One region of the Embleya sp. NPDC055664 genome, then DNA from elsewhere that is predicted to be linked to it. Evidence: riboswitches for the same ligand, from Rfam matches in the RefSeq annotation. Region 1 holds a riboswitch; the other holds the start of a gene.
What was found. Region 1 has a riboswitch for S-adenosylmethionine ahead of ACWGR4_RS43525 (aminotransferase class V-fold PLP-dependent enzyme). Riboswitches for the same ligand answer to the same signal wherever they lie in the genome.
Positions count from the first base shown of each region.

Region 1 (15,552 bases):
CGGACGGATGGGCGGTCACGGTCGTGGCGGCCGACGAGCGGCCGCTGCGGGTGCGGATCGCGCGGCAGCAGGTGCTCACCGGCCTCGAACCGGCCCGCGAGCGCACCCGGATGGCGGGGCTGGCGCAGCGGTTGGGCGGGGACGCCGAGGGCTACGAGGTGCTGGCGCGCGGGTGAGTCGGGCGGACCCGGGCGGTCGGGCCGGGATCGGAGCGTGACGAGCCCCACATTCCGGCGGGGAAAAGCGCTAACATCCGGGGCGGATCCAAGTTGTCGTCCCGTACCCGGACTCAGGCAGGTGGACATGACGCGCGGCGAGACCATGACCGTCCTTGTGTACAGCGACGACCGCAACACCCGTCGGAAGGTCACCCTCGCGCTCGGGCGCAGGCCCGCCGTCGACGTGCCGTTCGTGGAATACCTGGAGTGCGCCACCGAGCCCGCCGTGATCGAGGCGATGGACAAGGGCGGCGTGGACCTCGTGATCCTGGACGGGGAGACCGCCCCCGCCGGCGGCATGGGTGTGTGCCGGCAGCTCAAGGACGAGATCTACAACTGCCCGCCCGTACTCACCCTGGTCGGTCGCCCGCAGGACGCGTGGCTGGCCACCTGGTGCCGGGCCGACGCGGTGGTCGCGCATCCGCTGGACCCGCGCACGCTTGCCTCGGCGGCGGCCGACCTGATCCGCGGGCGGATCGCGGGACGCCAGCCGGCCTGACCGCATCGCGGATAACCGTCGGGTGTCGCCGGTCCCGGTCGGTACGCTGGCGCCGACTCATCCGATGACACTGCGGGAGCGGACCATGGGCGCCTCGGCCTCTACATACCAGAGCGGCGGCAACCCGGCGGCCCGTTCCTGGCGCGACATCCTGGCCTCGCTCATGCGGGGTGACGACCTGCCGGCGGATGCCACGGCGTGGGCGATGGACCACATCATGACGGGTGAGGCCACGCCGGTGCAGGTGGCCGGGTTCGTGATCGCGCTGCGGGCCAAGGGCGAGACCGTGGACGAGGTCTCGGGTCTGGTGCGGGCGATGTACGAGCACGCGTCGACCATCGAGGTACCCGGCCGCACGGTGGACATCGTCGGCACGGGCGGCGACCTCGCCCGCACGGTGAACATCTCGACCATGTCCGCGATCGTGGTTGCGGGCGCGGGCGAGACCGTGGTCAAGCACGGCAACCGGGCGGCGTCGTCCGCCAGCGGCGCGGCCGACGTGCTCGAAGCGCTCGGCGTGGTGCTGGATCTGACCCCGGAGCAGGTGGCCCGGACGGCCGGGGAGGCGGGCATCACGCTGTGCTTCGCGCAGCGCTTCCACCCGTCGTTGCGGCACGCCGCGCAGGCGCGGCGCGAGCTGGGGGTGCCGACCACGTTCAACTTCCTGGGCCCGCTGACCAATCCGGCGCGGGTCCGGCATCACGCGATCGGGGTCGCGGATCTGCGGATGGCGCCGATCGTGGCCGGTGTGCTGGCCGATCGTGGGGCCACCGCGCTGGTCTTTCGCGGTGACGACGGGTTGGACGAGTTGACCGTGACCACCACGTCCCAGGTGTGGATCGTGCGGGACGGCGACGTGCGCGAGGACCGGGTGGATCCGCGCGACCTGGGTATCGCGTTGAACGGGATCGAGTCGCTGCGCGGCGGCGACGCGATGTTCAACGCGGGGGTGGCCCGGAAGCTGCTCGCGGGGGAGAAGGGCGCGGTGCGCGACGCGGTGTTGTTGAACTCGGCGGCGGCGCTGGCCGCGCTCGGCCCGGGAGACGGATCGTTGACGCAGCAGTTGGCGGCCGGGATCGAGCGGGCGGCGGAGGCGATCGACTCGGGGGCGGCGCAGGCGGCGCTCGATCGATGGGTGGGCGTGACGCGGTCGTTCGCGCGAGGGTAGCCGGAGGCGGATGTGTACGCCGGGTGGGCCGAGGTGGGCCTGCCCGGCGTCGTCGCGTTCGGGCTCCGTCGGGGCGTGGGGGCGGTGTCCAGTATGTGGAACCGGTGGAGTGGTCGTTGCGCGCGGCGATTCCTGCGGTAATAATTCTGCGCAGGTCACGAGTGACAGTGGAAAGCCCCGGCTTGCTGTCCGGCAACCCTCGCTCCGCGGTGGGGTGCCCCGGGTGATGACACGGTCGGGCGTCGTCAGGCGTCCCGGCAAGCGCGGACCCCTGGTGTGGTGGCAGGCAATTGCCCCATGCGAACCGGGTCCTGTACCTGGGGAGCATGTGATGGCGTGAAATCTCTTTCTCGAAACGGGTTGATCGGCCCATTCCGTACGCGCTGAGTCGTCGCGCGTCGCTTTTCCGAGACCACATTTCATCCGGGGATCACTCCGCGCTGTTTTGATGTCGACTTCTCGACATTGCGTGGGGTCGGTTCTCGTCTGCCGAGGAGATTTGCCATGACCGCCGGTGCCGCTTCCGCCGCCTCCGTTGCCTTCGACGCCGATGTCGCCATTGCCGCCCCGCTGCCCGTGGTCGGGCGGGATGTGCTCGTTCCGCTGGTCACCGGGGGTGAGGTGGAGTACGCGGCGCTCGACTACGGGGCCAGCGCGCCGTGTCTGCAGCGGGTGTGGGACGACGTGGCCGGCTATCTGCCGTACTACGGCAGCGTGCATCGCGGTGCCGGCTACCTGTCGCAGTTGTCCACCGAGCTGTACGAGCAGAGCCGGGCCACGGTCGCGGAGTTCCTCGGGTTGCGGGGTGACGACACGCTGCTGTTCACCCGGGGCACCACCGATTCGCTGAACCTGCTCGCCTCGGTACTGCCGCGCGGCACCCGGGTGTTCGTGTTCGAGACCGAGCACCACGCGGCGCTGCTGCCGTGGCGTCGGCATGCCGGGGTGACCCAGTTGGCGGCGCCGTCCTCGCCGGAACAGGCGGTCGCGGCGCTGGAGGCCGCGCTCGAAGGCTCCGGCGACGGGCCTCGGCTGGTGTGTGTGACCGGTGCCTCGAACGTGACCGGCGAGTTGTTCCCGGTGGCGGAACTGGCCGAGGTGGCGCACCGGTTCGGGGCGCGGATCGTGCTGGACGCGGCGCAACTGGCGCCGCACCACCCGGTGTCGGTCGCGGACCTGGACGTGGACTGGGTCGCGCTGTCGGCGCACAAGCTGTACGCGCCGTTCGGCTCGGGGGTGTTGGCGGGGCGCGGGGACTGGCTGGACGCGGCGGAGCCGTACCTGGCGGGCGGCGGGGCGAGCAAGGCGGTCTCGCGCGACCACGTCGAGTGGCAGAGCGGCGCGGCCCGGCACGAGGCGGGGTCGCCGAACGTGATCGGCGCCTACGCGTTGGCGTCCGCGTGCCGGGCGATCACCGAGGCGGGGCCGGCGGCGCTGGTCGCGCGCGAGGAGGCGTTGTTGGCGCGGTTGCGGGCGCGGTTGGCGGAGATTCCCCAGGTGCGGACGCTGGAGCTGTTCGGGCCCGAGTCGGCGCGGGTGGGTGTGCTCTCGTTCGTGGTCGAAGGGTGGAACAGCTCGCGGTTCGCGGCGGTGTTGTCGGCGGAGTACGGGATCGGGGTGCGGGACGGGCTGTTCTGCGCGCACCCGCTGGTGCGGCACCTGTTGGGCGGGCGGGCCGATCAGCCGACCGAGTGTGGGTCGCCGGACGCGCCGGAGGGGCAGCAGAACCTCAACGCGATCCGGGTCAGCTTCGGTGTGGGGACGCCCGTCGAGCACCTGGACCGCTTTGCGGCGGCGGTTCGGGAAGTGGTGGAGCGGGGGGCGCGGTGGAGCTACACGGTGGATGGGGGCCGGTGCGTTCCTGATTCGGACCCGCGCGTGTTGCCTGCGGCGTGACGGGGGTGTGGGTCGGCGCGGGTCGCGTGCCTGGGCCTTGGACGGGGCGGGTCGTCCTCAAACGCCGGACGGGCTGATTGGGTCGCCTGCGGCGTTGGGTTGCGGCCTGTTTGTCCTCAGGCGCCGGAGGGGCTGATTGGGTTGCCTCCGGCGTTGGGCTGGGGCCTGTTTGTCCTCAGGCGCCGGACGGGCTGATTGGGTCGCCTGCGGAGTTGGGTTGCGGTGCGCTTGTCCTCAAGCGCCGGACGGGCTGGGTGGGGCTGGGTCGCTTCCTGGGCCGGCCTCCGGCCCGGGTGTCCTCAAGCGCCGGACGGGCTGATTGGGTTGCCTCCGGCGTTGGGTTGCGGCCCGTTTGTCCTCAAGCGCCGGACGGGCTGGGTGGGCCGGTTGCCTCTGGGGTCGGCTGCGGGTGGGGGGCTTGGGTGGCGCTTGTTTGGGTTTGGTTATTCGAGGCCGATCGCGAAGGCTGCTTCGAGGTCGTGTTGGGAGTAGGTGCGGAAGGCGATGTGGGTGGTGGTGGCCTCTACTCCCGGGACCTTGTTGAGGCGGCCGGGGATGACGTCGGCCAGGTCGTCGTGGGCGCGTACGCGCACCATGGCGATCAGGTCGAATTCACCGGTCACCGAGTAGACCTCGCTCACGCCCTCGATCGCGGCGATCGCCTCCGCGATTTCCGGGGTCTGGTCCACACGCGTCTTGACCTGCACGATCGCGGTGATCACGGGGTAGTCCTCCGGCTGTCGACGACAAGGTGCCCGAGCTTAGTCGGCGCGCCCGTCGGTGCGGGATCGCCGGCGCAACCATGTGTACTCGAATCCGGGTCACGGGTCACCCGATCGGAGTGGTTTGGCGCTCGCGGACGCCCGGTGTCGGGGGGCGGCCCAGGGCCAGGAGGTCGGCCAGTTCGTGGCGCCCGCTCGCGTGCATCCGGTCGATGAACGCGCGTAGCACGTGTGCCGTCGCGCGTGCGTCGGCCAGCGCTCGGTGGGTCGGGTCGGTGGGCGCCTCGAAGTAGCGCGCGAGGGTGCCCAATCGCAGGTTCGGCAGTGTCCCGGCGGGCAGCAGCGCACGGGCCAGGGCGAGGGTGTCGACAACCCGGAAGTCGGGCCAGGTGTGGTCGCACGCGATGCTCGCGGTACGCAGAAAGCCCACGTCGAACGGGGCGTTGTGGGCGACCAGGATGGCGTCCTCGGCGAAGTGGGTGAACGCCGGCAGCACCAGACGCAGCGGGGGCGCGTCGGCCACCAGATCGTCGGATATCCCGGTCAGGTCGGTGATGAACTCCGGGATCGGCACCCCGGGCGCGACCAGGGTCGCGAACTCGCCCAGGCGGTCCGCCCCACGCACCCGGACGGCGGCGATCTCGGTGATTCGGGCCTCCTGCGGATCCAGGCCCGTGGTCTCCAGATCGACGACCGTGAACACCTGCCGCTCCACCTCGTCACGAATCGCTCGGGATCCGGGCATGGTTCGCAACTCGTGGCCCGGGGCGATACTGTCCGGCGGGCGGGAACGCCGCGGCGGGTCGGCCGCCGGCAAGCCCTGACCCGCCGAACCTCGTGACCGGCAATCCCGGTGCGCGGTGCTGCTCATGTACCGGACGGTACGTTTCCGGCCCGACACGGCCGCGCCCAGGTACCTCTCGCAGCCCGGCATCATGGGGTGTACGCGGCCGATGGTGAACGGGTAAGGCTTCGCGGACCGAACCAGGAAAGGAACACGCATGTCGATCCAGGCCCCCACCGAGGACACCCGGTGGCGTTGCACACTGTGCGGCAACCTGACCCGGTTCGACGTGACGCGGACCACCAAGGCCGTGGAGTTCACCCACCTCGACCTGGCGGGCGCCCCGCGGGTCGAGGAGCGCGAGATCGTCTCGGACGAGATCGAGTCGGTGCGCTGCCGCTGGTGCAACGCGACCGATTCCGTCGAACTGGTGGCACGCCCCGACGCGACCTGATCGCCGCAACCGTCCGGGGACAATGGGACTGTGCATCGTTTCGGCATCGGGGCGGCCCGGCGCGACCGCCGGCGGTGCGGAACACGCCATGATCAAGGCGTCGGCGTCCCGGCAACGGTGACGCGGGGAGGGGCCTCGAGGGAACGGGAAGGACCGGAGGAGCAGTGAGCGGACCGGATACCCGCGCGGACGAGGTCACGCCTGCGCACGCCGCCGACGCCGCCGAGGCGGTGCCGGCCGCCGAGCCCGACCTCGACGCGCAGTCCGGGACCGCGGCGGCGACGGATGCCGCGACCGATGCGGAGCCCGTCGAACCGGGGCGGCAGGCCGGGGCCAACGGGCTCGTCGATTCCGCGGCGGGGTCGCTACGGTCTGCGGGGTCTGCGGGGTCTGAGGAGTCCGACGGGGCCGTGCATCACGCCGTCGCCTCGGATGCGCACGGGGCCGCCGAGCCGCCGGCCGGTACACATCCCGCCGCCGACGTGCCCGCCGGGGCCGTCGAGCCCGAGGCGGAGCGCGCCGCGTCCGAGGCGCCGGCCGTCGAGCCCGAGGTGTTGAGCGGACCGTTGCCGGAGGCGGTCCGGGTCCGGGTGATCTCGGTGGCCGCCGACGCGCTCGGCACGATGACCGCCGACGAGGTCCCGGGGCCGCTGCGCCGGTTCGCCCGGTTCACCCACCAGCGCCGGGCCAAGTTCGCCGCGACGCCGCTGGCCGCCGCGCTGGAGAACGATCCGGTGTTCCGCCAGCGCATAGCGGAGCGCTTCCGCAAGGGCCTGCCGGAGATCTCCGAGGCGCTCGAAGCGGGCAAGGTGCCCGCCGCGGCCGACCCGCTCGACGTGGCCGCGGCCGCCTATCTGCTGCGCCCGCGCGGCTGGGTCCGGCTGATCGAGACCGCCGGCGACGCGGCCAAGGAGGCCGCCGCCGACCGCGCCGAGGCCGAGGCCGCCGAGACGTTGTCCCGGCTGGAGCACGAGGTCGGCGTACTGCGCGCGGCCTCGAAGACCGAGCACGAACGGCTGCGCGCCGAGTTGGAGACGGCCCGCAAGGAGGCCGACCACCTGCGCCGCCAGGTGCGCGGCCTGCAGGGCAGTGCCAAGCACGAGGAGAAGGAGGCCCGCCGGGCCCGCTCCGAGCTGGACGCGGTGCGGGTCGAGGCGCAGGCCGCGATCGCCGCCGCGGAGAAGGAGGCCCGCCGGCTGCGCGGCCGGGTCGCCGAGGTCGAATCGGCCCTGGAGGCCAGCCGCCGGGCGGCCCGCGAGGGACGCAGCATGGAGGACACTCGGGTCCGGCTGCTCCTGGACACCGTCCTGGAGGCGGCCCAGGGCCTGCGTCGCGAGCTGGCGCTGCCTCCGGTCGGGATCAGGCCGGCCGACATGGTGGACGCGGTCGTGCCGGGCGCGTCCGGGATAAAGGACATCGCGCAGCGCGCGCTGGAGGGCGACGACCCGGCCCTGCTCGACCAACTGCTCGCGCTGCCCCAGGCGCACCTGGTGATCGACGGCTACAACGTGACCAAGACCGGCTATCCCACGCTCGCGCTGAACAAGCAGCGCGACCGGCTGGTCGGCGGGCTGACCGGGCTCGCCGCGCAGACCGGTTGCGAGGTGACCTGCGTGTTCGACGGCGCACAGCTGGACGCGCCGGTGCTGCTCGCCCCCGCGCGCGGGGTGCGGGTGATGTTCAGCAAGCCGGGCGAGACGGCCGACGAGCTGATCCGCCGGCTGGTCCGGGCCGAGCCGCCGGGCCGGCCGGTCGTGGTGGTCTCCACGGACCGCGAGGTGGCCGAGGGCGTGCGCAAGGCGGGTGCCCGCCCGGTGCCTTCGACGATGTTGCTGCGCAGGCTCACCCGCGGCTGACCGCACCGCGTGTCGGTAGCGCTCCCTACCGTTGACGAGGAAGGTCGACGAGGGGGAGGAGTCACATGCGCATCGCCTGTCGTACACACCGCGGCCGAGGGCGCGCCGGCGCCGCCGGCTGCGCGATCCCGGCTTCGATCGGGCCGGCCCTGATCGGCGCCCGCATCATCGGCATCGACATATCGCCCGAATTATCGAATACCGCTTCTTTCGGCGACTTCGGCGACTTCGGCGACCTCGGCGATCCCGCCGACCCCGGGCCGCCCCCCGAGCCCGCCGGCCGGCCCGACTACATCGAGTTGGACGAGGAGACGCTGACCGCGCTGCGCCTGTTCGCGGCGGAGGGGATGTTCGCGACACCGAGCGGATCGGCGCGCGACGGCGGCGATCCGCCGGGCGTTCGGCGCCCGGCCGACCGCCGGGGCTGAACCGGGCGGTGGGACCGCTCCGGGGCGGGTCGGCGACACCCGTTCGCCGCAGCCCCGGTCCCCGTTCCGGGTGGGGAGCGCACGGGCCCACGTTACGATCGAGCGGTGGATGACCCGAATCGGGCCGCGCGCCGGATCCGCAGCCTGCTGCCCGTTCTGGTCGTGGTGTGCGCGCTCGCCCAACTCGGGGCCGTGCTCGGGGTGACCCGATTCGTCGCCGACACGGTGACCCACACCCCTCCCGGCGTTCACGCCGGCCGCTCCGCCGGCCCCGGGGCGAGCGGCGATGGCGAGCAGCACGCGAACGCCCGCCGGATAGCGATCGGCGCCCTCCTGGAACGGCGCGCGAACGCGTTCCTCACCCGGGACCGCGAGGCGCTCTCGTCCACCGTCGACCCGCAGAACCCGACGTTTCGGCAGAACCAGATGGGCGTTTTCGACAACATCGCCGAGGTGCCGTTCGCCGCGTGGGAGTACGAGATCGTCACGCCCGACGCGTTCGACCTCTCCGCCGCGCGCAAGAACGCGCTCGGCGGGCCCGTGTTCACCGCCCAGGTGGACCTGCTCTACCGGATCACCGGACACGACGTGGCGCCGGTGCGGGTGCCGCAGTTCCTGACCTTCGTACTGCGGGGCGGCACCTGGTATCTCACCGCCGACGGCGACGGCGCCGCGACCGGGATGCGCACCCCCGCCCAGGTGTGGGACCTGGGCCCGGTCACCGTGGTCCAGGGCGCGCACAGCATCGTGCTCGGTATCGGCACCCGTGCCGCGCTGCGCGAGTTCGCCGACACCACCGACAAGGCCGTGCCGCAGGTGAGCGCGGTGTGGGGCGAGTCCTGGCCCGGGCGGGCGGTGGTGGTGGTGCCCGGCACCCAGGCGGAGATGGCCCGGCTGCTCGGCGCCGAACCGAGCAAGTACGCCAAGATCGCCGCGGTCACCACCGGCGAGCGCGGCGCGGCGGCCGACGCGGCCGCCGCCGACCGGGTGATCGTCAACCCGGACGCCTTCCGCGAGCTGGGCGACCTGGAGCGCCGGGTGGTGATGACGCACGAGATCACCCACGTGGCGAGCCGCGCGTTCACCCGGGCGTGGACGCCGACCTGGCTGTCCGAGGGGTTCGCGGACTACGTCGGCTACCTGGAGTCGGCGCAGACGATGCGCACCGCCGCGCCCGAACTGCGCCGTGACGTCAAGGCGGGCAAGGTGCCCGTACAGCTGCCCGCCGACACGACCTTCGAGACCACGCAGGAGGACCTGCCCCAGGCGTACGAGATGGGGTGGCTGGCCTGCAAACTGATCGCGGAGCGGTGGGGCCGGCCCAAGCTGGTCGAGCTGTACCGTACGGTCGGCGCCGAACGGCCGCCCGGGGTCGGCGCGCCCGACGCGGCGTCGGCCCTGTCGTCGGCGATGGTGTCCGTCCTGGGCACCGGGCCCGACGCGTTCACCAAGACCTGGCTCGACTACCTGCGGACGCAGGCCGAATGACGGGGGCACGGCGGGCATGTCGGTCCAGAGGTTGTTGCTGATCTGCCTGATCTGCACGGGTGTGGTGCTGCTCGTGGCGGTCGCGGTGACCACGCCGTGGCGCCCGCTGCCGGAGCCGCCGGGCGGGTTCACCCACCCGGACGCGGCCCGGGACTTCACCGCCGCCGAGATCGCTCGCGGGCAGGCGCTGGCCCGGGCCGCGCGCCCGCCCGCCTACCTGTCCATGGCGCTGTCCCTGGTGGTGTCCCTCGTGCTCGGGCTCACCCCGGCGGGGGCGCGGATCATCGAGGCGGTCGCCCGGCCCCTGGGTGGTGGATGGGCTTGGCGGATCCTGCTCGGCGGGCTGGTGCTCGCGCTGATCGGCCGGCTGGCCACGCTGCCGTTCGCGGCTCGCCTGGAGGTGGTCCGGCGGCGCTACGGGCTGTCGGTGCAGAGCTGGGGGAGTTGGTGGGCCGATCTGGGCAAGGGCTTCGCGATGTCCACCGGGCTGCTGCTCGTGGTGGCGCTGGCGCTGTACGCGCTGATCCGGGCGCTGCCCCGGGCCGGCTGGCTGATCGCGGCCGGCGGGGGCGCGCTGCTCGTGGTGGCGATCTCGTTCCTGTACCCGCTCCTGGTCGAACCGGCCTTCAACAAGTTCCACTCGATGCCCGACGGGCCGCTGCGCACCTCGCTTTTGCAACTGGCCGAGCGGGACGGGGTGCCCGTACAGGACGTGCTGGTCGCGGACGCGTCGCGGCGGACCACCGCGCTCAACGCGTACGTGTCCGGGTTCGGCTCGACCCGGCGGATCGTGGTGTACGACACCACCGTGCGCGACGCGGATCCGCGCGAGGTGGAGCTGATCGCGGCACACGAACTGGGCCACGCCAAGCGCAACGACGTGCTGCACGGCACGCTGATCGGCGCCGCCGCGATGGCCGCCGGCGTCTGCGGGCTCGGCCTGCTGATGTCCTGGTCGCCGCTGCTGCGTCGGGCCGGCGCGGACGCCGCGGGCGACCCGCGCTCGCTCGCCCTGCTGCTCGCGGCGGTCGCGGTGATCGGCACGCTGGCCGGCCCCGGCGAGATGCTGATCAGCCGGCGGCTGGAGGCCCGGGCGGACGTGCACGCCCTCGACCTGACCCGCGACCCGGAGGCGTTCATCCGCATGCAGCACAACCTGGCCGTGACCAATCGCTCCAACGTCACCCCGAATCCGATCCTGCAATTCCTCTTCGCCTCCCACCCGTCCGCCCCCGAACGCATCGCCTCGGCAAGAGACTGGGAACGCCTGCACGGCAAGGGGTAGCGGCGCGGCCGCTCAGGGACCGGGCTGTATGCGAACGACGGTCACGAGCAACTGTCCCGCCGATACCTGGTAGACGACGAAGATGCTGCGGCCGAGCGTCGCCTCGCGCCGGTCCCTGGAGTAGGTCGCGCTCGACCCGCATCCATACGGATCGCGGGCGATCGCCGCCATCCCCGCGTCGAGGTCGCCGCGCTGTGCGGGAGTGAGTCGTCCACGGACCTTGTCGCAGTCCGGGGTGTAGTCGACGCGAAAGCTCATCCCGGTTCACCCGCTTCGGCTTCCCGGCGCTTTTGCTCGACGAATTCGCGTTCGCGGCGCTCCAGCATCTCGAAGACGGCGCGGTCCTCCTCCTCGGCCGTGGTCGGCTTGAGCGCCCACTTGGCCAGGAGCGCGAACAGTTCGTTCGCCGGGCAGTCCTCCACCGCCTCGTTGAACTCCTTGTGCCACTCCTCGGGCAACGATTCCCGGATGGTCCGCACGGTCGCGGGCAGTTCCACGACGGCACCACCGATGTGCGTCTTGAATGTTGCCGGCATGGGCACACACCTCCGTCGAGAGTCGTTTCGGTCGTCGTGTTCCAGTGTGCTGTGGTCGGTGCGTCGTGTGCAGGCGTGTGGGCAGCGCGTCGGGGGCTTGTGTTGGTGTCGAAGGGGCGTGGTGTGCCTACACGGTGGACTTCGCCACGGGGCGGTGTGGGTCCGTCGGGGTCGGGGGTTGCTTTGTCGGCGTTGTCGGGGTGCTGTCGTCGACGACGCGGCTCGCCTGCCACAGTCGCCGGGCCGACCACGCCGTCGCCGTCACCAGCAGGGTGTTGCGGGCGGTCAGGGCCAGGACCGCGGCCGGCTCGCTCCGAAGGAGTTCGCCGAACCAGATCGGGAATTCCAGGGTGGTCAGCGGCATCGCGCACAGCAGCAGTACGGCCGGCGGGCGCTGGGTGGTGTCCGGCCGCAGCAGGCACACCGCCGCCAAACCGATCAGCCACACCAGATACTGCGGGCTGATCACCCGGCTCGTGGTCACGAAGATCAACATCGCGCACAGCGCCGCGTCGGGCGCCGTGGACGTGGTGAACCGGCGGGCCCGCACCCGCCACAGCAGCAGCCAACCGAAGCCCAGCACGCTGGTGAGCAGGCTGATTCGGCCCACCGCGGTGATGTACGGGCCGTGGAATTCGAGCGATCCGTAGCTCTCCCGGACCTGCCCGCTCCACCCGCACCAGGAGGCGAGGTGGAACGGCACGGCGAACACCGACTCCACCTCGATGCCGCGTTCGCGCTGGTAGCCCAGGAACGCGAAGGCCCCCGGAAGCGCGGCGGCGAAGCCGAGCACCACCACCGCGGCGCCGAGCAGGGTCCACGCGTACGCCCGGGCCGGCCCGCGTCGCCCGCGCAGCCCCACGAAGATCAGCGCCGGCCACAACTTTATCGCCGTCGCGAAGCCCGTCAGCAGCCCCGCGAGCCGGTGTCGGTCGGTGCGCCGGCCCGTGATCAGGACCAGCGCCGCCACCGTCGGCGCGGTCACCGCGAGGTCGTACCGGGCCAGGATTATCGGCCCGAGCAGCGGCACCGCCACCACCCACAACGCCGCGCCGTACGGCGGCACCCCGCGCGGGATGCCCCGGGCCAGCAGCCACACCACCGCCGCGTCGGCGACGAGCATCAGCAGGTACACCGACGTCGCGTAGTCGAACGGCAGCAGCCCGGGCAGCAGCAACACCCCGGCCGCGCCCGGCGGGTACTGCCAGCGCACGTCGTCCACCGGAAAGGTCCCCGAGCGCAACACGTGGAACCACTCGCGGTAGATCGCCCGCGCGTCACCGGTGACGAACGGCCAGGGATTGGGCACCACTTCCATCGCCGTCAGCAGCAACACCGCCCGGGTCGCCGCCCAGACGAGCACGACGGCCCAGAGTGCGCCCGACGGCGTACGGAACGGATTCCGCGCACGGTGCCACGAGGGAAGGCTCACCGACGGATCGTACAGAGAGCGCCCGCTTCGACCGTATCCTTCCGCCGGCCGGCGCGTCGGGTCTGGGATCCTCGTGCGTGATGAAGACCTTGATCGTCACCAACGACTTCCCGCCCCGGCCCGGCGGCATCCAGTCCTTCGTGCACTCCATGGCGCTGCGGCTGCCCGCGGACGGCGTCGTGGTCTACACGTCCTCGTGGCGGGACCGGGCCGAGACGGCCGCGTTCGACGCGGCGCAGCCCTTCCCGGTGGTGCGTGATCGTACGTCGATGCTGGTGCCCACGCCGGGCGCGGTACGCCGGGCCCGGGAGATCGCCCGGGCCGAGGGCTGCGACACCGTCTGGTTCGGCGCGGCGGCGCCGCTGGGCCTGATGGCGCCGAGCCTGCGCGCGGTCGGCGTGGACCGTCTTGTGGCCACCACGCACGGGCACGAGGCGGGCTGGGCCGTACTGCCGGGCGCCAGGCAGTTGTTGCGGCGGATCGGCGAGGGGGTGGACACGGTCACCTACCTGGGCGAGTACACCCGGGGCAAGATCGCGCCGGCGCTCACCCCGGCCGCCGCCGCGCGCATGGTGCAACTGCCGCCCGGCGTGGACGAGACCGTCTTCCGCCCGGACGTGGGCGGCGCCGAGGTGCGCGCCCGATACGGCCTGAGCGATCGGCCGGTCGTGGTCTGCGTGTCGCGGCTCGTGCCGCGCAAGGGCCAGGACGTACTCGTGCACGCGCTGCCGAGGATTCGCCGCCGGGTGTCGGACGCGGCGCTGCTGATCGTCGGCGCCGGGCCGTACCGGGACCGCCTGGAGACGATGGTCGACCAGGTCGGCGTGCGCGACTCGGTGGTGTTCACCGGCGCGGTGCCGTGGGCCGAGTTGCCCGCGCACCACGAGGCGGGCGACGTGTTCGCGATGCCGTGCCGCACCCGGCGTCGCGGCTTGGACGTGGAGGGCCTGGGGATCGTCTACCTGGAGGCGTCGGCGGTGGGTCGGCCGGTGGTGGCGGGCGATTCGGGCGGCGCGCCCGACGCGGTCCTCGAGGGCGAGACGGGCCACGTGGTCGACGGCCGCTCGCCGGCCGCCGTCGCCGACCGGGTGGCGGGCCTGCTGGCCGACCCGGAGCGGGCCGCCCGGATGGGCGCGGCGGGCCGCGGCTGGGTGGAGCGGGCCTGGCGGTGGGACCTGCTCTCGGAACGGCTCCGGGGGCTGCTCGACCCGAAGGCGGGCTGAGCGACACACGTGCCGAGGGCGGGCGGCCCCGGGATCCCGGAGCCCGCCCGCCCGCGTGTGCTCAGCCCTCGTAGATCTTCTCGATGTCCTGCTCGAAGTCCTTGAGCACCAGGTTGCGCTTGAGCTTGAGGGACGGCGTCACATGGCCGCTCTCCTCGGTGAAGTTGATGGTCAGCACGCGGAACTTGCGCACCCCCTCGGCGCGCGAGACGGCCTTGTTGCCCTCGTCGACCGCGTCCTGGACGGCGGCCAGCAGGTCCGGGTCGTCGGCGAGATCGGCGACCGTCGCGTCGGCGGGCTTGCCGTTCTGCTCCTTCCAGATCGGGAAGGCCTCCGGGTCGATGGTGATCAGCGCGCCGACGAACGGGCGGCGGTCGCCGACCACCATGCACTCGCTGATCAGCGGGTGGGCCCGGATCCGGTCCTCGATCAGGGCCGGCGCGATGTTCTTGCCGCCGGCGGTGACCAGGATCTCCTTCTTGCGCCCGGTCACGGTCAGGAAGCCCTCGTCGTCCAGGACGCCGATGTCGCCGGTGCGGAACCAGCCGTCGTCCTCGAACGCCTCGGCGGTGGCCGCGTCGTTCTTCCAGTAGCCGGTGAACACGTTCGGACCCTTGGCCAGGATCTCGCCGTCCTCGGCGATCCGCACCGCCGAGCCCGGCACCGGCCGACCGACCGTGCCGATCCGGATGCCCTCGGCGGGGTTGACCGTGTGCGCGGCGCACGTCTCGGTCAGGCCGTAGCCCTCCAGGACGGTGAAGCCGATGCCGCGGAAGAAGTGGCCGAGCCGGGTGCCCAGCGGCGCGCCGCCGGAGATGGCGTGTGTGGCCTGGCCGCCGAGTGCCGCGCGCAGCTTGCCGTAGACCAGCTTGTCGAACACCCTGTGCTTGATCCGCAGGCCCAGGCTGATGCTCGCGCTGTCCATGCCCTCGCTGTACGCGATCGCCGTCTCGGCGGCCATCTCGAAGATCTTGCCCTTGCCGTCGGCCTGCGCCTTGGCGGAGGCCGCGTTGTAGACCTTTTCGAACACGCGCGGCACGGCGAGCACGAAGGTCGGCTGGAAGGTCTGGAGTTCGCCGGTGAGCTGCTTGACGTCCGGACAGTGCCCGATCCGGACCCGGGCCATGATGCAGCCGATCTCCAGGATCCGGCCCAGCACGTGGGCGAGCGGCAGGAACAGCAGACAGCTCGACTTCTCCGGGACGAACAGCCGGTTCAGCAGCGCGACCACGTTGCCCAGTTCGGCCTGGAAGTTGCCGTGTGTCAGGACGCAACCCTTGGGCCGCCCGGTGGTGCCCGACGTGTAGATGATGGTGGCGACCGAGTCGGCGCGCAGGCCCGCACGGCGCTCGTCGACCACCGCGTCGGCCACCTCGCGCCCGGCGGCGGTGAGCGCGGGCACCGCCGCCTCGCCGTCGCCCTCGTCGATCCGCCACACGTGGGCCAGCTCCGGCAGCCGCTCGCGCGCTCGCTCGACCGCGCCCTGGTGCGCCGCGTTCTCCACGACCACCGCCCGCGCCCCCGAGTCGGACAGGATCCACTCGATCTGCTCGGCCGAGGAGG
Region 1 is NZ_JBSHGZ010000048.1:44,627-60,178, reverse strand. It holds gene ACWGR4_RS43540 (ribonuclease E inhibitor RraB) at 1-176, shown strand, start outside; gene ACWGR4_RS43535 (response regulator) at 304-717, shown strand; gene trpD (anthranilate phosphoribosyltransferase) at 803-1,885, shown strand; SAM riboswitch class IV at 2,039-2,155, shown strand; gene ACWGR4_RS43525 (aminotransferase class V-fold PLP-dependent enzyme) at 2,390-3,781, shown strand; gene ACWGR4_RS43520 (Lrp/AsnC ligand binding domain-containing protein) at 4,225-4,503, opposite strand; gene ACWGR4_RS43515 (exonuclease domain-containing protein) at 4,610-5,248, opposite strand; gene ACWGR4_RS43510 (hypothetical protein) at 5,505-5,741, shown strand; gene ACWGR4_RS43505 (NYN domain-containing protein) at 6,224-7,597, shown strand; gene ACWGR4_RS43500 (hypothetical protein) at 7,663-8,025, shown strand; gene ACWGR4_RS43495 (hypothetical protein) at 8,131-9,513, shown strand; gene ACWGR4_RS43490 (M48 family metallopeptidase) at 9,530-10,798, shown strand; gene ACWGR4_RS43485 (hypothetical protein) at 10,811-11,056, opposite strand; gene ACWGR4_RS43480 (hypothetical protein) at 11,053-11,334, opposite strand; gene ACWGR4_RS43475 (glycosyltransferase 87 family protein) at 11,462-12,766, opposite strand; gene ACWGR4_RS43470 (glycosyltransferase family 4 protein) at 12,844-13,989, shown strand; gene ACWGR4_RS43465 (AMP-dependent synthetase/ligase) at 14,051-15,552, opposite strand, start outside.

Region 2 (15,552 bases), on a different contig from region 1:
CAACCCCCGTGTCCCTCGTCCAGGAGGGAGACCACCGGCACCTCCTTGGCGACCAGGTTCATCCCGTCCCGGATCGGATTCACCAGCGCGACGTCGGCCAGCCGATACGCCGCGAGCGAGCGCGGGAAGTCGTCGTTGACGTGCAGGATCAGCGGCTGCCAGTCGTCGGTGCCGAACTCGTCGTCGATCTCCTTGGCCACCCGCTGCACCGCGGCGGTGTACTCGCGGTACTCCGGCAGGTCGTGCCGCGACGGATAGGCGAACGCCACGTGCACCACCCGGCCGAGCCATTCCGGTCGGGTGCGCAGCAGTTCGCGGTAGGCCAGCAGGCCCCGGACGATGTTCTTGGACAACTCCGTACGGTCCACCCGGACGATCACCCGACGGTCGCCGACCGCCTCGCGCAGCCCGGCGAGGCGGGTGTCCACGTCGGCCCGGGACGCGCGCTCGCGCAGGAACTCGGCGTCGGCGCCCAGCGCGTGTACGCCGATCTCGGTCACGTGGCCCGCGTGCTTGACGGTCATCGCGTCCCGGTCCACCTCGGCGCCCAGCACGTCGGCGCAGCAGTCCAGGAACGCCAGCGCCCAGCGCCGGGAATGGAATCCGGCGTGGTCCGCGCCGAGCACCCCTTCGAGCACGTAGCGGGCGATGTCGTCGGGCAGCAGCCGGAAGTAGTCCGGCGGCGCCCAGGGGGTGTGTGCGAAGTGGCCGATCCGCAGGTCGGGACGCAGTCGGCGGAGCAGTACCGGCACCAGGGTCAGGTGGTAGTCCTGTACGACCACCTTCGCGCCCTCGGCCGCCTCCTCCGCCAGGGCCTCGGCGAACGCCTGGTTGTACGCCTCGTAGGAGGCCCACTCCTTGCGGAAGCGCGCGTCGAAGACCGGCTTGGAGGGGGTGTCGTAGAGCAGGTGGTGGACGAACCACAGGGTCGAGTTCGCTATGGCGTTGTACGCCCGCGCGAAGGTGCCGGGGTCGATGTCGAGCATCCGCACGGCCAGCCCGCCGGTGTCGTGACCGGCGAGATCCAGCCGGCCCGAGGGCGCGGCGCGGGTCGCGGTGCGGTCGGGCTCGCCGAGCGCGGAGCAGACCCACACGGCGCCGGTGCCCTGCCCGGCGGTGGACAGGCCGGACACCAGTCCGCCGCCGCCGCGCCGCACCGTGAGCGTGCCGTCGTCCTCCAGGGAGAAGGAGACGGGACCGCGGTTGGAGGCGACCAGCACCCCGGCGGGAGAGGGGGTGGCGGGAGGGGGAGCACTCATGCCCCGACCCTAGCCACGCATCCCGGTGCGCAAACCCGGGCCGACCGTGCCCTCGGTTCGAACGGTGTGGCGAGTATCACGCCCATCGACCACTACCACACGTAGTCGGATTGTGCCTCTCGGGCATCGGCGGACCCCGGGCCACCGAGGCGGAAACCTGGGCCGAATGCCGGGGAAACCCGGGCCGAACGCCGGGAAAACCCCCGGGCCGGGGGTCAGCGCCCGACCAGGCGGGTTCGTGCCCGGTACTCGGGCACCGTGGCCATCGGCGGTCGCTCCCGGGCGGCGATGTCGTGGGTGCGTACGCGAAAGCCCGCCTCGTCCCGTTCGAACTGGGTCAGCACGGTGTTCGGCGCGGCCGGGTGCGCGCCGGCGGGGCCGCGGCGCAGTCGGCGCTCGACGGCCTGGAGTATCTCCGCCGCCATCCGCCCCAGGCCCGCCTCGTCCTGGTGGTTGTGCCGCCGCACACCGACGTCCACCTGGGCCATCGCGTCCAGGCCGACCAGGCGCAGGGCGTCCACGAGCATCGCGGTCTCGATGCCGTAGCCGCACGGGAAGGGCAGTTGTTCGAGCAGTGTGCGGCGGGCCGCGTATTCGCCGCCGAGCGGCTGCACGAAGCCGGCCAGTTCGGGCCAGTGCAGGTTGAGCAGGGGGCGGGCGACCAATTCGGTGACCCGGCCGCCGCCGGCGGGCACGATCGTGTCGCCGATCTCCAGCGGCCGGTCGTACATGGCCTTGACCAGCTGGACCGAGGGGTCGGTGAGCAGCGGGCCGAGGATCCCGGTGACGAAGTCCGCCGAGAAGTCCTTCAGGTCGGCGTCCACGAACGCGACGATGTCGCCGTCGGTGACCAGGAGCGAGCGCCACAACACCTCGCCCTTGCCGCGCACGGCCGGGAGCGCGGGCAGGATGTCGTCGCGGTGCACCACCCGCGCGCCCGCGTCGGCGGCCACCCGCGCGGTGTCGTCCGTGGAGCCGGAGTCGACCACCACCAGCTCGTTCACCAGCGGTACCCGCTCGACCAGCTCGGTCCGGATCACCTTGACGATGTCGCCGACGGTCGCCGCCTCGTTCAACGCGGGCAGGACGACGCTGACCCGGGTGTCGCGTTTGGCGTCGAGAAGCCTGTCGACGGGCCAGTCGGCGGCGGCGGAGGACCGCCGTCGGAGCCAGTCGCCCACCTCGTGCGTCACGTTCGAAGATCCCCTGTCGTCGCCGGTGTTCCGGCCTCGGTCGTTCCACCCTTTATCGTCTCGCGAGGTGGACCGGATGATCGACGCGGCACCGGTTCGGTTACAGTCGTCGTCACCGGTTACGACGATCGCACGTCGGACCGGACAAACGCGGACCGGCCACCCGGCGAAGGGTGTGTCCACCGCCATAGCAGCTCATCCAGAGGGGCAGAGGGAACGGCCCGTTGAAGCCCCGGCAACCATCCGATCGTCATTCCTCGTGACGCGCTTTCGGCGCGAGCGAGCGGCCGACGAGTCGGACAGGTGCCAAGTCCGGCCCGTGGGACCCCACGGGTAAAGATGAGGACAGAAAGGCCCTCGCCATGGCGACACCCACCGCCACCCGCACCACCAGCGCCATCCCCACCTCCTTCGGTCCGGCCGTCGCGCTGTCGTGTCGCGAGTGCGGAGAGCGCACGGAGCTCGGCCCGAAGTACGCCTGCGAGTCCTGTTTCGGCCCCCTGGAGGTCGCCTACGAGTTCGGCACCGTGACGCGGGAGCGGATCGAGGCCGGGCCGCACAACATCTGGCGCTACGCGCCGCTGCTGCCGGTGTCCGCAGACGTCGCGTCCCGGCCCAGCCTGAACCCCGGCTTCACCAAGCTCGTGCGGGCCGAGAACCTGGGCCGCGAGCTGGGCGTGCGCAACCTGCACGTCAAGGACGACTCCGGGAACCCGACGCACTCCTTCAAGGACCGCGTGGTGGCGATCGCGGTCGAGGCCGCGCGCACCTTCGGCTTCACCACGCTGTCCTGCTCGTCCACCGGCAACCTGGCCGGCGCGGTGGGTGCCGCCGCCGCCCGGGTGGGTCTGCGCAGCTGTGTGTTCATCCCGTCCGACCTGGAGGCCGGCAAGGTCGTCACGGCGGCGGTCTACGGCGGCGAGCTGGTCGCCATCGAGGGGACCTACGACGAGGTCAACCGATTCTGTTCGGAGCTGATCGGCGACCCGGCCGGCGAGAGCTGGGGCTTCGTCAACGTCAACCTGCGGCCCTACTACGGCGAGGGTTCCAAGACGCTGGCCTACGAGATCGCGGAACAACTCGGCTGGAAACTGCCGGAGCAGATCGTCATTCCCATCGCGTCGGGGTCGCAGCTGACCAAGATCGACAAGGGCTTTCGCGAGTTGATCGCGCTGGGTCTGGTCGAGGACGCGCCGTACAAGATCTTCGGCGCCCAGGCGACGGGGTGCTCCCCGGTGGCCGCCGCGTGGAAGGCCGGGCACGACGTGATCCGCCCGGTGCGGCCGGACACGATCGCCAAGTCGCTCGCGATCGGCAACCCCGCCGACGGCCCCTACGTGCTCGACGTGTGCAAGCGCACGGGCGGCGCGGTGGAGGACGTGAACGACGTCGAGGTGGTCGAAGCGATGAAACTGCTCGCGCGTACCGAGGGCATCTTCGGAGAGACCGCGGGCGGGGTCACCGTGGGCTGCCTGCGCAAGCTGCTCGAGTCCGGCGCGCTGGACCCGGACGCCGAGACGGTCGTGCTCAACACGGGCGACGGCCTCAAGACGTTGGACGCGGTCACGCCGACGACCGGACCCACCGCGACCATTCGACCCACCCTGGACTCCTTCCGAAAGGCCGGCCTCGCATGAGCGTCTCCGTTCGCATCCCGACCATCCTGCGCACCTACACGGGCGGGGCGGCGGAGGTGTCCGCCGAGGGCACCACGCTCGCCGAGGTCCTGGACTCGCTGGAAAAGGACCACACCGGAATTCGCGCGCGCATCCTCGACGACGAGGGCAAGCTGCGTCGCTTTGTGAATCTGTACGTGGAGGACGAGGACGTGCGCTTCGCCGACGGGCTCGCCACGGCGATCCCCGACAAGGGCACCGTTTCGATCATCCCGGCGGTCGCCGGGGGTTGCTGACGCGATAGGCCGAGCGTCCCGATCTTCCTCGATCGGGCACGAAACGGAACCGGGAAATCCGCCGCGCGAGCACCGCGCGGCGGATTTCTTCGTTCCTGCCGAAGGTTGTGCGTAACCCGGGTTTAACCGGCTCCATTTCCCGTCTTTGGCGGCGGCGCGTCGGTAAACCCGTGGTCGGGATCACATCCGATATGTGCGGAAAGTCGTTTTCCTGGTGGATTGAAATACGGCTTTTTCTAAGACTCGCGAAGAATGCGAGCTTTATTCGCTCGGGAATTCTCGTCCGATTGACCTGTTGCTCCGGGCATCCGTCCGGATACATTCAGCCGCGGTCGTAGCAGAGGGCCGGGTCCTTCTGGATACGAACCCGGAGCTGCGGCGTGCAGTATCCGTGAAAGGGCCAGTAACAGGGGAGTTAGGAATGGCTCAGGGCGCCGTCAAGTGGTTCAACGCGGAGAAGGGGTACGGCTTCATCGCGGTCGACGGTGGGGCGGACGTTTTCGTCCACTACAGCGCGATCCAGATGGACGGGTACCGGACGCTCGAGGAGGGGCAGCGAGTCGAGTTCGAGATCTCGCAGGGGCAGAAGGGGCCGCAGGCCGACATGGTCCGCGTCACCGCCTGAACCGGGAGCCATGCGCTCCTCTGCTCCTCTGCTTGAAACGGTCCACACCACGGACTGCACGACACATCGCGGCACATAACGCGCCCGATCCTGTCGGATCCATGACCGGGGCCCGGCCTTCCCGCCAAGCGGGGGCCGGGCCCCGGTCGTTGTCCCCCGGCCCCGACGTGCGGGCGGCGGCGGGGCGCGGGTGCGGCGGTACACGCGAATCCGCTCCGGCGGGAGGCGGCCCACCAGAGCGATGCGGACGACGCGGCCGAGCCCGCCACCCGCCCCCGCACAACCACAGGCACGGCACCCGAACTCGGCATGGCCACAGACGACCCGGCGGCACGATCGGACCCGACGTGAGCCGGGGCGGCGCGACGCCCGAACCCGATGTAGGCCCAGGGGCGGCACATCCGAACCCGTCCCGGCCGTGCGGGCAACGCCGGGGTCCGAACCACGCGACCACGCAACCACCGCAGGCCCGGCAGCCTGGATTCCCGTTCCGGGGCCGCTCCGGACGTGCCGGGGCGGGCGGGCCCGGCCGGGGGCCGTGCAGGCGGGCGGGGGCGCACACGTACCCGTGTCGGGCGGCCGAGGCCGAGCCCCGCGGCATGTGGACGGGCTGCGCCCTCGGGGCCCGGGTGGGGGGTTGGGGTGGTGTGTGACACGCGCGGGTGTGGGCCGAGGGGCCCGGACCCGCTCGTTGCGCTTGCACTCGGCATGGTCGAGTGCTAATCATTGGCGTTAGCACTCTGGATGTGAGAGTGACAGAAACGGACCGGGCCGGTGAGGCTCGGCACCCGTGAGGGAGGGATCCTCGCGGTGGTCGGGTCGTCCGTCGCGGGCACCTGTGCGGTCCGGCACTCACCCCCGTTCTGGGAGGACTTCACCACATGGCCAAGATCATCGCGTTCAACGAGGAAGCGCGCCGCGGCCTCGAGCGCGGGATGAACCAGCTCGCCGACGCCGTCAAGGTCACGCTGGGCCCCAAGGGCCGCAACGTCGTGCTCGAGAAGAAGTGGGGTGCGCCCACCATCACCAACGATGGTGTGAGCATCGCCAAGGAGATCGAGCTCGAGGACCCGTACGAGAAGATCGGTGCCGAGCTGGTCAAGGAGGTCGCCAAGAAGACGGACGACGTCGCCGGTGACGGTACGACGACCGCGACCGTCCTCGCCCAGGCGCTCGTCCGCGAGGGCCTGCGCAACGTGGCCGCCGGCGCGAACCCGATGGCCCTCAAGCGTGGCATCGAGAAGGCCGTCGAGGCCGTCTCCGAGCAGCTGCTCGCGCTCGCGAAGGACGTCGAGACGAAGGAGCAGATCGCCTCCACCGCCTCGATCTCCGCCGCTGACCCCCTGATCGGCGAGATGATCGCCGAGGCCATGGACAAGGTCGGCAAGGAAGGCGTCATCACCGTCGAGGAGAGCAACACCTTCGGTCTCGAGCTCGAGCTCACCGAGGGCATGCGCTTCGACAAGGGCTACATCTCGCCCTACTTCGCGACCGACATGGAGCGCATGGAGGCCGTCCTCGAAGACGCCTACGTGCTCATCGTCAACTCGAAGATCACCTCGGTGAAGGACCTCCTCCCGCTCCTCGAGAAGGTCATGCAGTCGGGCAAGCCGCTCATGATCATCTCCGAGGACGTCGAGGGCGAGGCCCTGGCCACGCTCGTCGTGAACAAGATCCGCGGCACCTTCAAGTCCGTCGCCGTCAAGGCTCCGGGCTTCGGCGACCGTCGCAAGGCCATGCTCGGCGACATCGCCATCCTCACCGGTGGCCAGGTCATCTCCGAGGAGGTCGGCCTCAAGCTCGACACCGCCGGTCTCGAACTCCTCGGCCGCGCCCGCAAGGTCGTCGTCACCAAGGACGAGACCACCATCGTCGACGGCGCCGGTGACTCGGACCAGGTCGCGGGTCGGGTCAACCAGATCCGCGCCGAGATCGAGAACTCCGACTCGGACTACGACCGCGAGAAGCTCCAGGAGCGCCTGGCGAAGCTCGCGGGCGGCGTGGCGGTCATCAAGGCCGGTGCCGCGACCGAGGTCGAGCTCAAGGAGCGCAAGCACCGCATCGAGGACGCGGTGCGCAACGCGAAGGCCGCCGTCGAGGAGGGCATCGTCGCCGGTGGTGGCGTGGCCCTGCTCCAGGCGTCCACCATCGCGTTCGACAAGCTCGACCTGGACGGCGACGAGGCCACCGGCGCGAACATCGTGCGCCTGGCCGTCGAGGCCCCGCTCAAGCAGATCGCGGTCAACGCCGGCCTCGAGGGCGGCGTGGTTGTGGAGAAGGTGCGCAACCTGACCCCGGGTCACGGCCTCAACGCCGCGACCGGCGACTACGTGGACCTCATCGCCGAGGGCATCATCGACCCGGCGAAGGTCACCCGTTCCGCGCTGCAGAACGCCGCGTCGATCGCCGCGCTGTTCCTGACCACCGAGGCCGTCATCGCCGACAAGCCGGAGAAGAACGCCGCTCCGGCCGGCGGCGGCGCCCCGGACATGGGCGGCATGGACTTCTGATCCGCTGAGGATCGGTAGTCCCGACCCACCCGGTCGGTAGCTCCACGCGAGAGGCGGTCCCCTTCGGGGGGCCGCCTCTTTCGCGTCCCTGCGGGTCCTTCCACCGCTGTTCGAAGCGTGTTCGCTCGTTCGAGTGGCACAGGCGACTTACCCTGAAATGGTCTCCGGGCGACCGTAGCGTCGTTCTTGTACGGCATGGATCGAGGTAGGCGAGGTGGACGAGATGACCGCACCCGTGATCGAGGTGAGCACCGCCTGGCGCGAAATCGTAACCATGTGGCAGGGATTGGACGTGCCCGAAGGCTGGCGCGCCGAGTTCGACGGAGAGAACATCACGATGTCGCCGCCACCCGCGCACCAGCATGAATTGATCGCGGACGACATCCATTGGCAGCTGCGCCGGGCCGCTCCCGCCGGATGCGGCGCGTTTCAGCATCTCGGTGTGGAGATCATGTCGGTGGGTCGCCTGTGTGTTCCCGACCTGGTGGTGATGGCCCGGGAAGACGTGGCCACGCCGACACCGGCGCATCGGATTCTTCTCGTCGCCGAGATCACTTCCCCGAGCAATGCGAGCATCGACCGCGTCGACAAGTTGCGGGCGTACGCACACGGACCGATTCCGCTGTACCTGCTCGTCGATCGGTGGGACAAGGACGGCCCGGCGGCAACGCTGTACTCCGAGCCCGACGGCAAGGTCTATCAGCGGGTGCAACGTGTCGATTTCGGCGGCTTGGTCGTCATCCCCGATCCCTTCGGGATCGAGTTGGACACCTCGGGCTTCCCGCCGCGGTGATATTCGCCGGCATCGCCGGTCGCTCGCTCGTAGGCTCGTGACGCGACTTCGGGAACTACGTGTTCCTTCTGTCATGGCGTACAAGCGCTTTTGGGGTGCTTGGGGTTCGAATCCCTATCCGGGACCCGTGACCTGCCCGAAGTCGCATGCCATCGCACCCGGGGAACTGCGTGTTCGTACAGTGCCGTTTCCCATGGGTTGGAAGCGGTCCCGGCTACGTACCGAGACCAACACCGGACCCGCGACCTGCCCCGGGTGCCCACGGGGGAGCCCATTTCGATGACCGAGACCGAGATCGTGCGCGCGCTCAGCGCCGACAACCCCGCCCGTGCCGAGGCCGCCGCCACCGTCGTGCGTTTCCTGGACGTCGCCGTGGCAGCGACCGGACGAGCCTCCTTCTACAACACCCGCGACGAGCAGCTCGCCCTCGAAGAGGACGCGCACCGCGCGATGGCCGCGCTGGACCGGCGGCTGTACGCGGGCCTGGTGTGCTCCCCCGGGGCCACCGACCGCAGCCGGCAGCTCGGCGTGTTGCACCTGCTCGGCACGCCCGCGCACGAGCACGACGGCGACGCCGTCCACGCCGCGGTCGCCGCGCTGACCGTGCCGCGCCGGCTCAAGCTGTTCGCCCTGCTGGCCGAGCGGCGGGTGAACAACGCGCGGGTGCGCCGACTGATCCTGCGCACCGTGCTCGGCTCCACCTCCCTGGAACTGTGGTCGGTGCGCTACCGGGACAAGCTGGCCGGCGCCCTGCGGCACGCGTGGGGTCTGCGGCTGAGCGGCATCCTGCGCGCGATCTTGACCAAGCGACTCGCCGGAGGCGAACTCGACCCGAAGGAACACCGCATCCTCGCCCGCGAGATCGACCGCTGGGCGGCCGACCGGGCCGATCCCGCCGCGGTGCGCGAGTGCGTCGCGTTCGTGCTCGGCGCCGAGGGGCCGTACACGCTGCCGCTCCCGGTCGCGTACCGGGCAGCCCGCACCGACCTGGACGCGGGCGCGGCGTTGCCGCTCGAAACCCTGGAGGGGCTGCGCGGCCGGTTCCACCCAAACGAGAAGCCGGCCCGCGTCCTGGAGCTGACCGCCGCCCGGCTCACCGTCGGACAGCGGCTGGCCGGACAGCGGCAGGCCGCTCGGGCGGGCGTGACGGTCGAGGTCGACCTCGACCGCTACGACGCGGTCCGGCTCTACCTGTACGCGTTCGCCGAGGGCATGACCGCCGAGGTCGCCGCCGCGCTCGACCGGCGCGCCGCGCGCACCGCGGCCGGACTCGACCTGGCCGGCCGCCGGATCGCCCTCGTCCTGGACGGTTCCGCCTCCATGCGCGGCGGCACCGACCAGCCGCTGCGGCCGATCGCCGCCGTGCTCGCCTTGCGCGACGCACTGCGGGCGGCGGCGAGCACCTGCCACGACGTGTGGGTCGGCGGCGTCCCGGACGGCCGGCTGGTCCACCCCGCCGGCCCGACCGCCGCCGCCGAGGCCTTGGTCGCCGCGCTGCGTACCGGCGCGGAGCTGATCGTGGTGGTCGGCGACGGCTACGAGAACGCGCCCGCCGGCCGGTTCGCCCAGGTGCTCGACGCGGCGCGCACCCTCGGCGTCGCGGTGCCGGTGGTCCAGCTCTCCCCCGTCCTGGCCGCCGAGGCGGGCGGCCTGCGCGGCTACGCGCCGGACCTGCCGCTTGCCCCCGTCCACCGTCCCGAAGCCCTCGAACTCGCCTGGTGCCGACTGATGTTGGCCGCCGACCCGACCGCCGCCATACCCGCGCTGCTGCGCCTGGCCCACCCGGAGGTGACCGCATGACCACCCTCGCCCACGACACGCTGCCGATCGGCGACCTGCTGGCCGACTGCACCCTCGGACGGGTGCAGAGCGTCGGTCGGATGCAGGTGCTGCCGCTGCTCGGCGACACCGTCGACGCGCCGACCGTCACCGTGCCCACCGATCTGTGGATCGGCACCAGTGGCTACGGCACGCTCACCTTCGTCAACCACAGCCCGCATGTCGCGCTGGTCCCGTGTCACCTCGCGGTGCTCGTCGAGCGCAGCGCGCAGGACCACGCGATGCCCCGGGCCGCGCTGGTCGAGCCCTCGAGCGAGCTGGCGTTCGACGCGGCGATGTGCGTGCAGCAGACCCAGTCCGGGCTGATCCCGGCGGGGCCGCAGCCGCTCGCCGTGTTGCCGCTCACGCTGCGCGCCGCCGCCTCGGCGAGTGCCGACACGGACGGGTACAGCCGGCTGTGGCCGGCCGTACAGCGGTTCAACGCCTCCGCCGGCCTCGCCGAGACCGGCAACCTGGTGCTGTTCACGAAGCACTACGCCCTCGAACTGGAGCGCTTCGTCGCCGAGTTCGAGTGCGTGCCGGATCAGGTCGGCGCGGTGGTGCTGCTCGACGGCGAGGTCGCCGGGATCGAGCGGGCGCCCTCGCGGGCGTACTGGTCGGCGATGTGGGCGCCGCTGATCCGGTTCTGCTACGGCGCGGAGGCAATCCGCCACGGTCTGCACGACCCGGCCGACCCACCGCCGAGTCGGACCGTACTGACCCTGCCCGGCGGCGACGGCGCGGCGGCCGGCGACCCGTACGACGTGCTCGCCGAGGCGCTGCGGGCCGCCGACGCCGAGGAGCAGCGGCGGGCCGAGGCGGCTCTGGGCGCCGGCGCCGACCAGGTGGTGACCACGACCCGGGAGGTCGTCCACGCCGGGGTCACCGTGGGTCGGGCCGAGGGCGAGGGCTGGGTCGGCGCGTACGCGGTGGGCGCCGACCGGCCGATCTACGCGTCCTTGACCGCGCGCTCGTTCGGCGGCTGAGTCGAGGTCAGCGCGCCGAGCGGGGCGATCACGGTGCCGGCCCGCTCGCAGACCCAGTGCGGGTCCTCGCCGAGTTCGGGTTCGAGGTAGAGCGGGTGGTCGTCGTGCAGCGGGCACGGCGGCCACACCCGGCCCTGCTCGGCCAGCGCCTCCTGCACGTCCTGGCCGATCAGGCCGGGCACGTAGGCGGCGCCGTCGGGCCACTGCTCGACCCACCACTTGCGCTCGACCAGGGCGTGCTCGACGACGGTCACCGTCTCGGGGGTCTCGGCGCCGTGCGTGCGCAGGTCGGCCAGGACCAGGGCGCGGGCGGTCAGCAGGGCGACGTCGGTGGGATCCTTGCTCATGTGCCCAGTGTGGGTGATCGCGGGGGGCCGGCGGGCGCCCGACCGCGGCGGAGCCGAATGTGTACGAGAATCGAGCCCGTGGCTCTTCTCATCGATCCCCCGGCCTGGCCCGGACGCGGGCGGCTGTGGTCGCACCTGGTCAGTGACGTCTCGCATGCCGAGTTGCACGAGTTCGCGCGCGAACTCGGTGCACCGGAACGCGCGTTCGACCGGGACCACTACGACGTGCCGGCCGATCTGTACGCCCGCGCGCTGGAGCGGGGAGCCGAGCCGGTCTCCAGCCGGGAGCTGGTGGTCCGGCTGACCAGGGCGGGGTTGCGCCGGCGCAAGCGGTACAGCCCGCGCTGACCCCGGCCGGGCGCGCCGCGGGGCCCGGGCGCCGAGCCGGGGCTCGGATCGGGATCCGGCGGACCGGGTTCAGGACTGTTGGCGCGGGATGCTGCCTTCCAGACGCTCCAGTTCGGCGCGCATGTTGAAGCGGGCCGCCTCCTCGTAGCGCGCCGCGCCCAGGCGGGTGTGGAACAGCCGGGGCAGCGACATCAGGTCGCGCAGTACGGCGGCCCGGGCGGCGCGGAACGCCTCGTCCGGGACGAACGCGTACTCCTCGCGCACCGCCGCGGTGTACGCCTCGTAGCGCTCCCGGTCGGCGGCCAGGATGGCCAGGTCGGCGTCGCACAACACGTGGGCGTTGTGGTCGTGCTCGCCGGGCGCGTGCTCGGCGGTCACCCGGACCAGGCGCGCCGTCTCGGCCACCAGGGCCGGCGCCACGCCCGCCTCGCGCAGCCCGCGCTCGGCGAGGCGCGCGCTGCGCTCCTCGTTGTCCGCCCGGGCCGGGTCGTAGACCGCGTCGTGGAACCACGCGGCGAGCATGACCGCGTCGGCGTCGTCGGCCTCGTAGGCCAGTTCGCCGATCAGGTCGAGCACGGTGCGCAGATGGTCGGTGTCGTGATAGCGGCGGTGCGGCTCGGCATAGCGCGCCAGCAGGCTCTCGACGACGGCGCCGGCCTCGGCGTGCTCACCGACGAGCCGGGCCCACTGGTCCCGCAGCGTCACGGTCGCGGACTCCTGGATGCGTTCCACTTGGCCAGCATGGCAGAACGAGCGAGCGAAGCCGACCACCAACCGGTTCGACACACGCGGTTCACTCGGATTGTTGGGCGCTTTGCGCCTGCTCGCGAGGGGTCGGCCGGCCGGGGGCGTGGGCGCTGACGCGCCATGGGGGTGGCCGCGATGGGGGACCTGTGTGCCGGCGGGCGGCGGCCCGAGGGCTAAGGGGTTGTCAGGGGGGTGGGCAGGGGGGCTGCGTGTAGGACGATCAGGCCGGAGACCGCGCGGGTCAGTACCACGTAGAGACGGCGCAGGCCCTGGGCTTCGGCGGCGACGATTTCGGCCGGCTCGGTGACCGCTACGTGGTCGAACTCCAGGCCCTTGGCCAGCGATGCCGGGACCACGCTGATCCGGGCCGCGGCGAGATCGCCGTCCGTACCCAGGACCCGGTGTGCGACGTCGGTCGCCCGCAGGGCGGCGGCGACCTCGGGTACTCGCGCGTCCGCGCAGATCAGGCCGATCGAGCCCTCGTGGTCGAGCAGTTCGACGGCCGCCTCGGCGGACCGCGCGGCCAGCTCGTCCGGCTCGACCGCGCGCAGTTCCAGGGCACCCGCCGCCTGCCGGACCGAGGAGGCCGGCGCCAGGCCGGGGGCGATCAGCGGCAACAACCGGCTCGCGAACTCCAGGATCTGCAGCGGCACCCGAAAGCCCCGGGTCAGTTCCTCGATCCTGGCTCCCTCGTGTCCGAGGTGGCGCAGCGTCTCGGCCCAGCCGGGGGTGGCCCACGGGGTGGTGCCCTGCGCGATGTCGCCGAGCACGGTGGCCGAGCCGGTGGGGCAGCGCCGGCCGACCGCGCGCAGCTGCATCGGGGACAGGTCCTGCGCCTCGTCGATCACCACGTGCCCGTAGCCGCCGGTGCGGTGGAGCAGGTCGGCGGTCTCGTCCACGAGCACCGCGTCGGCCACGGTCCAGCGCGCGGCGCCCGCCGAGCGCGGGGGTTTGGCCCAGACGATCGCGGCCTGTTCGTCGGCGGTCAGGATGCCGTCCGCGCAGGCGGCCAGGAACTCGGGTTCGCTCAGCAGCCGGAAGACCAGCTTGAGCGGGTCCACCGCCGGCCAGATCGCGTCCACCGCCGCCTTGACCGGCCGGCTGCGCGCGACCGCGTCCTGCACCCGGTCGTCGGGGGATTCGCCGCGCTCCTCCATCTTGGTCAACAATGCGTGCGCGATCCGCTGCCGGAGCATGTCGCGCGCGGCGCCGTAGCGCACGTCGCGCCCGCGCAGCGCGGTGACCAGCTCCTCGACCTCGTACACCGCGAGCCGCCAGGTGCGCGAGTCGCGGACCACGGCCACCGACTCCCGCGGTTCGCTCAGACCGGACCAGACCGCGCGGCGCAGCACCGCGGCCATCCGCGCGTCGCCCTTGATCGTGCCGGGCACCGCTTCGTCGAGGGCCCGGACCTTGATCTTGGAGGTGCGGGTGACCAGGTCCTCGACGGTGGTCTGGCCGACCTCGACCTCGCCGAGAGCGGGCAGCACCTGCTGGATGTAGTCGAGGAAGGAGCGGTTCGGGCCGACCACGAGGGTGCCGCTGCGAGCGAGACGGTCGCGGTAGGCGTAGAGCAGCCAGGCCACGCGGTGCAGGCCGACGGCGGTCTTGCCGGTGCCGGGCGCGCCCTGGACGCAGAGCGTGTGGCCGAGGTCGGAGCGTACGATCTCGTCCTGCTCCGGCTGGATGGTGGCGACGATGTCGCGCATCGGGCCGACGCGGGGACGCTCGATCTCGGCCGCGAGGATCCCACTGGCGCTCTCCGCCTCGTCGGGGTCGGTCAGGTGCTCGTCCTCGAACGCGGTCAGCTCGCCGGCGGTCCAGCCGAACCGACGGCGCAGTTCGACGCCCAGCGGATCGGCCCGGTTGGCCCGGTAGAAGGAGCGCGACAGCGGGGCGCGCCAGTCCACCACCATCGGGTCGCCGAGTTCGTCGTGCACGTGCCGGCGGCCGATCCAGAACGACTCGACGGCCTTGTCCGGGTCGGCGGTGACCTCGATCGGCTCGACACCCTCGACGCCGTCGGCGAAGCGGCCGTCGATCCGGCCGAAGAACAACGGGGATCCGGCGTGGTCGCCGAGCGCGGCGAGCCGCTTGGCGATCAGGTGCCGGGCGGTCTCGGTCGCGACGGCGGTGGCGCCGACGTCGCGCAGGTCCAGTGCCTCGGTTTCCTCGCGCATGCGGCGCAGGGCGGCGCGGGAGGCGTCCAGGTAGGCGCGTTCGACGGCGAGCGCGTCGGTGCCGGGGTTCGCCTCGGCCCGGTCGGCGGCGGTCGGGGCGGGGTCGGCGGGCAGGGTGGGGTCGGGGACGGCGGCGGGCGCGGACATGACTGTCTCCGATTCGTGGCGCTGACATATCGGAGCCCGGCCGGGCTCGGTGGCCCGTCCTGGTGCGCCCCTGCGAGGGCACGGGCCGGCTGCCCGATTCGGGTGGCGGCCCGCGCGGCCCACCGGTGCCGGGCACCGATCACGGCTCCCGATCACTGCACTGGGTGGGACAGCGGAATCAGCGAGCCTAGGCCAGTCGGGCTCTGCCATCAACTCCCTTTGCCGGGCCATGCTCGGTGTCCCGGGTGCGCGATTCCCGCCGTTCCGGGTGTGCAATTCGGGCAAGTCCCGCAGGGGTCGGGGGACTTGCGCGTGGGAGGGGACGGTGGTGCACGGATGAGGGCGTGGCGGACGTGGACGACGCGCGCGGCGAGATCGATGCTGCTGGTGGCGCTGGTGGCCGGCGTCGCGCTCGGCCCGGCACCGGCGAGCGGCGGTCGCGGCGGCCGGACCACCACGGGGTTCGAGCGTCGGGGCGGCCTGTCCTGGACCACCCCGGCGGAGGAGCGGGACCTCATGCGCGAGCTGATCGCGGCGGCACCGGGCCCCGATCGCGCCGGGTGGGCGCCGGCGCGGGTGACGGTGACCCGGGTGGGCGGCAGCGCGCGCGGCCGGGACGTGGAGCTGATCACGGTATCCGGGGTGCGTACGGTGCCCGAGCCGATCCGGGTGTTGTTCGTGTGCGGC
Region 2 is NZ_JBSHGZ010000005.1:345,291-360,842, reverse strand. It holds gene ACWGR4_RS11825 (alpha,alpha-trehalose-phosphate synthase (UDP-forming)) at 1-1,259, opposite strand, end outside; gene ACWGR4_RS11820 (glucosyl-3-phosphoglycerate synthase) at 1,475-2,452, opposite strand; SAM riboswitch class I at 2,645-2,798, shown strand; gene thrC (threonine synthase) at 2,815-4,089, shown strand; gene ACWGR4_RS11810 (MoaD/ThiS family protein) at 4,086-4,364, shown strand; gene ACWGR4_RS11805 (cold-shock protein) at 4,786-4,989, shown strand; gene groL (chaperonin GroEL) at 5,871-7,499, shown strand; gene ACWGR4_RS11795 (Uma2 family endonuclease) at 7,723-8,292, shown strand; gene ACWGR4_RS11790 (hypothetical protein) at 8,572-10,092, shown strand; gene ACWGR4_RS11785 (ARPP-1 family domain-containing protein) at 10,089-11,096, shown strand; gene ACWGR4_RS11780 (hypothetical protein) at 11,060-11,443, opposite strand; gene ACWGR4_RS11775 (DUF4031 domain-containing protein) at 11,522-11,791, shown strand; gene ACWGR4_RS11770 (HD domain-containing protein) at 11,861-12,523, opposite strand; gene ACWGR4_RS11765 (HelD family protein) at 12,712-14,865, opposite strand; gene ACWGR4_RS11760 (M14 family metallopeptidase) at 15,202-15,552, shown strand, end outside.
Region 2: it holds a riboswitch for S-adenosylmethionine, as region 1 does, so the genes downstream of both, thrC (threonine synthase) here and ACWGR4_RS43525 (aminotransferase class V-fold PLP-dependent enzyme) in region 1, are expected to answer to the same signal.